DNA from 4 places in the Colwellia sp. 5_MG-2023 genome. Region 1 is predicted to be linked to each of the others. Evidence: predicted binding sites of a transcription regulator. Region 1 holds the regulator's gene; each other region holds the start of a gene.
What was found. The regulator MetJ, encoded in region 1, represses methionine synthesis genes. The targets are predictions, from matches to a motif close to TAGACGTCTAGACGTCTA.

Region 2: serA (phosphoglycerate dehydrogenase) is a predicted target of MetJ. The motif match lies at 1,140-1,157, and genes of this name have one in related genera.
Region 3: metK (methionine adenosyltransferase) is a predicted target of MetJ. The motif match lies at 715-732, and genes of this name have one in related genera.
Region 4: Q4496_RS02785 (methylenetetrahydrofolate reductase) is a predicted target of MetJ. The motif match lies at 1,380-1,397, and genes of this name have one in related genera.

What each region holds. Positions count from the first base shown of each region.
Region 1 covers NZ_JAUOPW010000011.1:105,900-108,094, reverse strand. The annotation lists gene hemE (uroporphyrinogen decarboxylase) at 1-791, shown strand, start outside; gene metJ (met regulon transcriptional regulator MetJ) at 929-1,267, opposite strand; gene metB (cystathionine gamma-synthase) at 1,582-2,195, shown strand, end outside.
Region 2 covers NZ_JAUOPW010000008.1:5,784-7,978, reverse strand. The annotation lists gene serA (phosphoglycerate dehydrogenase) at 1-1,064, opposite strand, end outside; gene rpiA (ribose-5-phosphate isomerase RpiA) at 1,359-2,015, opposite strand; gene Q4496_RS07820 (5-formyltetrahydrofolate cyclo-ligase) at 2,135-2,195, opposite strand, start outside.
Region 3 covers NZ_JAUOPW010000026.1:2,309-4,503, forward strand. The annotation lists gene metK (methionine adenosyltransferase) at 871-2,058, shown strand.
Region 4 covers NZ_JAUOPW010000002.1:285,367-287,561, forward strand. The annotation lists gene Q4496_RS02780 (haloacid dehalogenase type II) at 1-162, shown strand, start outside; gene Q4496_RS02785 (methylenetetrahydrofolate reductase) at 308-1,288, opposite strand; gene Q4496_RS02790 (MarR family winged helix-turn-helix transcriptional regulator) at 1,536-2,018, shown strand; gene Q4496_RS02795 (HlyD family secretion protein) at 2,021-2,195, shown strand, end outside.

The DNA of each region.
Region 1 (2,195 bases):
CAGGCGAAGGACCTAAGTTTGAACGTCCTATTACTTGTAAAGCTGATGTTGAAAAAATCGGCGTACCTGATCCTGAAGGTGAATTACAATACGTAATGAATGCCGTTCGTACTATTAAAAAAGAACTAAATGGTAGCGTGCCGTTAATTGGTTTTTCTGGCAGCCCTTGGACGTTGGCAACTTACATGATTGAAGGTGGTAGCTCAAAAGCTTTTACTAAAATCAAAAAAATGATGTTTTCTGAACCACAAACACTGCATTTATTACTTGATAAGTTAGCCGACTCTGTTATTTCATATTTGAATGCACAAATTGCTGCTGGCGCACAATCAGTAATGGTGTTTGATACATGGGGTGGCGTATTGTCACCACGTGATTACAAAGAATTTTCATTACAATATATGCATAAAATCGTTGACGGTTTAACGCGTTATAATGATGGCCGTCAAGTGCCGGTAACTTTGTTTACTAAAAATGGTGGTATGTGGTTAGAAGATATCGCTGCGACAGGTTGTGATGCGGTAGGACTTGATTGGACTATTGATATAGAAAAAGCAAAAGCACGTGTTGGTGATAAAGTTGCTTTACAAGGCAATATGGACCCTTCTATGTTGTATGCACCATTACCGCGTATTGAACAGGAAGTATCTAAAATATTAGCAGGCTTTGGTGAAGGCGGTACCGGTCATGTATTTAACTTAGGCCATGGTATTCACCCTGATGTGAATCCAGATCATGCAGGACACTTTATTGAGTCGGTGCATCGTTTAAGTAAGCCATACCACGGGTAACTTATCTTGTTGCGAATTTTGTAGCTATATTGGCTACTCTTATATGAAGCACAAAAAATGAAGCACAAAAAAAAGTAGCAAACTCTATCGAGGTTGCTACTTTTTTTATTTTAGATTAGTTATTTACTCAATCGAACTTAGATTGATTCGTCATCATCTATTTCGTAAGCACTAAAGTCGGTAATTCCTTTTTCTTCTAAAATACGACGAACACTAGCGGGTAACTTTTCCTCATTATCTTTAGCGAGATCTTCATCATCAGGTAGAGGCTGCCCAGTAAAAGCATGTAAGAATGCTTCGCACAATAATTCGCTATTAGTCGCATGGCGTAAATTATTTACTTGGCGTCTAGTTCGCTCATCAGTTAATACTTTTAAGACACGCAAAGGAATTGAGACTGTAATTTTTTTTACTTGCTCACTCTTTTTACCATGTTCGGCATAGGGATTAATATATTCGTCATTCCACTCAGCCATGTAAATTCCTCTGTAGCTATTAATGTAAATGGTTAATTATTATTTTTATATGACTATAAAAACGCATTTAACGGTATTATTTAATTAACACTTAATGAAAACTTGATTAAGCTTAATTGAAAGATAGAAGCATATACTTATTTCTTCTTAATCATGCAATTCTACTGGTTGCAGAAATCCAGTCAAGTAGAAGTTTAGATGTCTAAAAATTCTTGACCTAAATAGTCAAAACGTTTAGAGTTATAGACGTCCAAACATCCAAAACATTAAGTATATAAGTTTATGGTGTTAGTTAATGAAAATAAGGAATAAAAATGTCGAATACTAAAATTAAAAACATTACTACTTCGGCAGTGCAGGCGGGTATTAATACCGATAAACAACATGGTGCTGTTGTTGCCCCTATTCACTTATCTAGCACTTATTCATTAAAAAGCTTTAATGAAAAACGTGAATTTGATTATTCTCGCACTGGTAACCCAACCCGAGCAACCTTCGCTCGAGCTATCGCTACATTAGAGCAAGGTAAAGTGGGTATTGCGACAAGTACTGGCATGTCGTCAGTATTATTAATTTGTCAGCTGCTATCTGTTGATGATCTTGTTGTTATTCCTCATGACTGTTACGGAGGAAGCTTTCGACTATTTACCCATTTAGCAAAACGTGGTCAATTTAAGTTAATTGTTGTTGATCAAAATAACCAACAGGCGTTAGCAGAAGCATTAGCACAAAAACCTAAATTAGTACTAATTGAAAGCCCAAGTAATCCACTATTACGTTTAGTTGATATTGAAGAAGTAGCTAAGGCTAGTCACGAAGTAGGTGCTTTAGTTGCTGTCGACAACACTTTTTTATCTCCTGCTTTACAACAACCATTAACATTGGGTGCAGATATTGTTTTTCACTCTACTACTAAGTATATCAACGG
Region 2 (2,195 bases), on a different contig from region 1:
TGATTATGATGAATGTGTAGTAAGCGGCTTGTACCTGTTTCTCCAGGTAAAGAATGCTCCGGTAGTGATACTTCAGGGAAGTTAACTGCCGATAAACTTGAACCATTGTCAGAATATTTCGCTAATTTACTTGCTACTTCTAAACCAATGTTTTCTTGTGCTTCTTTTGTACTACCACCAATATGTGGTGTAAGAATTACATTATCAAAACCACGTAATGGTGATACGAATTCATCATCATTACCTTTAGGCTCAACAGGGAATACGTCAATGGCAGCACCTGCTATTTTTTTGTCTGTTAATGCTTGTGCAAGTGACTCTATATCTACAACGGTACCGCGAGAAGCATTAATAAAAATCGCGCCTTTTTTCATCGCAGTAAACTGTTCTGTACCTATCATATACTGTGTTTGGGGTGTTTCTGGCACATGTAAACTAACAACATCAGCTTCACTTAACAATGACTTTAAGGAAGATGATTGGCTTGCATTGCCTAAAGGTAATTTAGTTTCTATATCATAAAACTTAACACGCATACCTAACGTTTCAGCCAGAATACCAAGCTGAGTTCCAATATGGCCATAGCCAATGATACCGAGTGTTTTTCCGCGAGCTTCAAAAGACCCTACCGCAGACTTCAACCATTCACCACGGTGTGCTTTTGCACTTTTTTCAGGAATACCACGTAGCAATAATAAGGCTTCACCTAATACTAATTCTGCAACAGAACGGGTATTAGAAAAAGGCGCATTAAATACTGGAATGCCACGTTTTTTAGCTGCTTTGACGTCAACTTGGTTTGTGCCGATACAAAAGCAGCCAATAGCAACAAGCTTTTTAGCGTGGGTGATAACTTCAGCAGTCAACTGAGTACGAGAACGGATACCAATAAAATGCACATCAGCTATTTTGGCAATTAAATCATCATTCGAAAGTGATGTTTTAATATACTCAATATTCGAATAACCTTTCTCCTTTAACTCATCAAGTGCGCTTTGATGCACACCTTCAAGTAAAAGGATTTTTATTTTGTCTTTTGCTAATGATTTTTTGCTTGTTGTCATAAGGTATGGCTTCACTTATTTAAGTTAGAATTACATTGTTAGTAAAAAAGTCAGTTAAATAAAAGTCAGCTAAATAAAACGTTTAGATGGCTAGATATCTATAATTCCAATAAGATAACATATAGCGTATAAACTCTAAAGAAAATATTTGAGTAAACAAATTAAGTGTTTGATTATTATGTTTATTTATCTGGTTACTTAGCTTAATTAGTTAGATGAATGACTAATTAAGCTTGTGGATACTATTTTTATTATTACATTAAAACTAATAAATCAGGTCTTAAGTGTATGATATTATTTGATAATTTCAATTCCGTCATTACTACCAAGGATCAGTACATCAGCACCTCGTGCTGCGAATAAACCGTTAGATACAACACCGACAATAGCATTAATATCAGCTTCTAACTTTTTAGCATCAGTAATTTTTAAGTTATGTACATCAAGAATAACATTGCCATTATCGGTAATAACACCTTGACGATATTCGGGGTCGCCGCCTAGCTTTACTAGTTGCCGAGCAACATAGCTACGCGCCATAGGTATCACTTCAACTGGTAATGGGAAGGTACCTAATATGTCAACTAACTTTGAATCGTCAGCGATGCAAATAAATTGATTGGCAACAGCGGCAACAATTTTTTCTCTTGTGAGTGCAGCACCACCACCTTTGATCATGGTTAAATACTTGTTAACTTCATCAGCGCCATCAACATAAACATCTAAAACGCCTACATTATTAAGATCAAATACCTCAATGCCATGTGCTTCCAAACGTTTAGTCGACTCATCAGAGCTGGAAACTGCACCTTCAATATCATCTTTAATCGTTGCTAAAGCGTCAATGAAGTAATTAACAGTAGAGCCAGTACCAACACCAACAATAGTGCCTTCTTTAATAAATTCTAATGCTTTATATGCTGCTGCTTTTTTCATTTCATCTTGTGTCATGAGTTTGCCTTATAGGAGTATAGCTATTTTAGTATTTCATTAATGCGCAGATTATAGCAGTCGCTTGTTAAAAAGACAGTAATAGCAACCTATACTAAGTTGGTAGCCTTAAATTGAACTTACTTATTTGGTTTTTTACTCTGTGCGGCAGTTGTAAAATTGAAAGCTCGGGTGGGGGTA
Region 3 (2,195 bases), on a different contig from region 1:
GCTGCTATATTGGGCCTATGAAAACACCTATCTCAGTATTTTATTATATTTTATTTTTAGGGAGCTTCGCCCTAAAATTCCCCGTTTAAACGAGCGTACCTTTACGCTCGTCTGTATTTCCAGATAAAAACTAAACACACAGCATTTATTTAATGGTTCTTTTTTAAGTTCGCTTAATAAAGAAGGCTTAATTGTATCCATATTTTCTAGAACTGTTTATTTCATAAAATATTTAGCTAACTCATTATAACTATCTAAGGAGGGTATTTTATTTGATTTATTTTCTATAATTTTTAGTTTTTGCAAAAAACATACGTAATTAATCTGTAATTTATTATTAGGTGATAATATGTCTAAAAATGAAAAGAAAAAGCCCGTATTAACGTTAAAAGAAAAACGTAAATTGAAAAAAGAATCAAATACTACTCAAGTAGTAAAACCGAGAAAAAGAAAAGGTTAAATTTACTGGGCGCCAATTGTAGTGGCGCCCTTTTATTTTCTTTTCCACAAAATAACGTCAACGACCGCTGATTCGCTAACGACTACTCAATTGAGTACCTTTCTCTATTTTATATACCCTGCCTCAACAAAAAGTAAATTTAATAAAAAGTGCATAAACCCCATAAATTACTACGTAAACAGTTGTAAAATAAATAAATTTCATATTTTTCATTATAAATTTAATGATTTATACTTTAAAAGATTAAAGCCATTTAGACGTCTAGGCGTAAAAAAGATAGAAAAGTGATTCCTATAATAGTAAACTGCATCTATATATTGTATTAATGTTAATTTTTATCTTTTTTATCTACTTTTTAAATAACTATTTACTAAGCGAGATAGGTTAAAGATTTAAACTGTTGAGGTTTTATGTCTACACACTTTTTTACTTCTGAGTCCGTTTCTGAAGGACACCCAGATAAAATTGCCGATCAAATTTCTGATGCGGTTTTAGATGCTATTATTGCGAAAGATAAATTTGCACGTGTTGCGTGCGAAACAATGGTTAAAACTGGCGTTGCTATTATTTCTGGAGAAGTAAGTACTAATGCATGGGTTGATTTAGAAACCATTACTCGTAATGTTATTAGTAATATTGGTTATACATCTTCCGATGTCGGCTTTGACGGTGAAACTTGCGGCATTATGAATTTAATTGGTCAGCAGTCACCAGAAATAGCGCAAGGTGTTGATCGCAGTAAGCCGGAAGATCAAGGCGCTGGAGATCAAGGATTGATGTTTGGTTATGCTACCAATGAAACTGAAACGTTAATGCCTGCACCATTATATTATTCTCATCGTTTAGTTGAACGTCAAGCTGAAGCCCGTAAATCGGGTATTCTTCCTTGGTTACGTCCTGATGCTAAATCACAAGTAACCTTTATCTATGAAAACAATAAACCTGTGGCAATTGATACTGTTGTTCTTTCAACTCAGCATAACCCTGATATTAAACAAGAGGATTTAGTTGATGCAGTTATGGAAAATATTATTAAGCATGTGCTTCCTGCTGAGTTTTTAACTAAAGATACTAAATATCACATCAACCCAACAGGCCGCTTTGTTATTGGTGGCCCAGTAGGCGATTGTGGCCTAACAGGTAGAAAAATTATTGTTGATACTTATGGCGGCATGGCGCGTCATGGTGGTGGTGCTTTCTCAGGTAAAGATCCATCAAAAGTGGATCGTAGTGCAGCATATGCTGGTCGTTATGTTGCTAAAAATATTGTAGCAGCAGGTTTAGCTGATCGTTGTGAAATTCAAATATCATATGCTATAGGTGTTGCTAAACCTACATCAATTTCTATCGATACCTTTGGTACAGGTAAAGTAAGCGAAGAACGCTTAGTTGAACTTGTTCGTGAACACTTTGATTTGCGTCCTTACGGCATTACTAAAATGTTAGATTTATTACATCCTATGTATCAACAAACAGCTGCGTATGGACATTTTGGTCGTGAACCTTTTGAAATGACTGTAGGTGACGATACATTTACTGCATTTAGTTGGGAAAAAACGGATAAAGCTGATGATTTAAGAAAATCAGCTGGAATTTAGTTAAAAGCTTTATTCATTAAAAACTGAAACAAAGTAATAAAACCAGCACTTGTGTATAAGCAGTGCTGGTTTTTTGCTTTTCTCCATTGAAAAACAAATATAGTACTAAATAGTTCATAGGGAGTATTGTTTTTATC
Region 4 (2,195 bases), on a different contig from region 1:
CATGCATGGGATATAGCGGGTGCAGAAAAAGCAGGATGGCGCACAGGTTTTATTCTTCGCCCAGGTAAAGCGCTTTATCCGCTAGCAGGAAAGCCAGACCTTACAGGTAAAGATTTACTGGAAATAGTTGACCAATTAGAAGCGAATGCGGCAACTAAGTAATAGTAAATATTCATTCTGTAGATATTTATTGTTTGGTATTAATGTATTCAAACACTAAGCATAAAATATAAGACATAAAAAAGCGGTCAATATCAATTGAACCGCTTTTTTATTTAACTAAATCCGGGTGAAAATCACCGATACTTTAACTCTTGATCAGGTTATCAAGTTCCTTTCTTGCTAAGTACTTGTCCATGGTTGAGCGCAATAACTTGTATAGTAAAATTGAACCGTCAATTTCTTCTTTACGGTTCGTTAAACTTTCAATATTTAAACCGAGTGGTAAATCATACGGGACTAACGCATCTAATATTTGCTGTAAGCTATTACAACAAATGCGAATAGACTCATATAAAGGTTTTTCTGCATTAAGTATACGCAAGCTGGTTGCTTCAGGAACACGCACACCTAACCAGTCAATAAACTCTAATGTTTTTTTACTACCACAAGGTGAAAAGGTTAAAATAATACGTTGTGGTTTTAAGCCTTGCTGTTGGCATTCGATAGCATAGCGAGTCAACATATCAATAGTAGCTTGAGGGTCATAAATTGCTTGTGATATAAAGAAATTACAGCCTTGTTGATGCTTTTCAATTAAGCGTTGGTGTTCATTACCTTTTTTAGCATGGCGCTCAGCAATTGTTATCCCGCCAATAAAAAAATTATTCTGATTTTCTACCAGCGTTTGGTAAGCTTCACCAAGTGGTAAGCTAATTTTATTATTCTTTGATGGGCTACCCACCAGCACAACATCACGAACACCAAACTTTTCCCATGCTTCATCAGCCCAAGTATTAAATGCTGCAGTATCTGACTGCACTACACTTTTGTATGTAATAACCGGACGTTTTGATTTTTTGTTTAATAATGACGAATATAAACGTGGATCATGTGTACTTTTAAACGGAAAAGGACGAGGAACATTCGTTCTTGAATCTTCATCTTGAATGTCATAAATAATTAACCCATCAAAATCTATATCACTGACACGATCAAGTAATTTAGTCGCAATATCTTCTACTTGCTCAATAGGAGTGTCACTTTTTGGCGGTGTAGTGCCAATAAAGTAAACACCACGGGAATTATCGTTATACCTAATTCTTAATTCTGATTCATTTTCTAGCATAATTATTTCGCAAGTTATGAGTGAAAGCCGATTTTGATGATGAAGGCTTATTAATGAACAGCAGTATATCAGTAAACTTTATATTTTTAAATAGACGTTTAGCCGTCTAGAAGAAGGTGTAATATAATCTCATACCAGCATCAATACTAAAGAATATTGCCACATCTAATTTACTTAGCTTGCTAAGTAAATTGAACGCTGTATAATACTTAGCAAGCTAAGTATTATGAAAATTGTGAGAATTATTATGTCAAAGCCACTACCTAATAAACAAAATGTTAATAACCCAAGCCTAGGTTGGTTGCTAAGTAGAGTAACTCGTCTATGGCGCGGCGTTATATCTCAAGCAGTGAACCCCATGGAAATGACAGAAGCGAGATGGTCAGCGATGATGAATCTTAAAATGTTAGGAGAAGGGACTTCACAGCATATGTTAGCTACCGAATTAGGTATAGAAATGCCTTCTTTAACCCGTACGGTTAACCAACTCGTTAATTTAAACTTAGTCGAACGACGTCCTCATCCAAGCGATGGTAGATGCCATTGTTTATGGTTTACCCCCGCAGGCAGTGAATGCATAGAAATGTTAACCGGCAGTGTAAACATGGTTCGCGCAGAGCTTACTAAAGGAATATCTAACGATGAACTCAACGCACTATTTAAGGTACTTCGAAAACTAGAACAAAACGCTTCTATTATGCTTAACAAATATCATGTAGGTGAGAAATAGCCATGGCTCCAGATCAAATATTTAAACGTTGGGTGCATGTTGCGCTTGTCGTCTTTGCTATTTCCTTTGTCTATTTTTTATATGCCGATTTATGGATGCCGGTTAGTACACAATCTAGAGTATTGCACCCTGTGGCAAATATTTCAGCCAAAGTGAATGGCCAAGTAAATAAGGTCT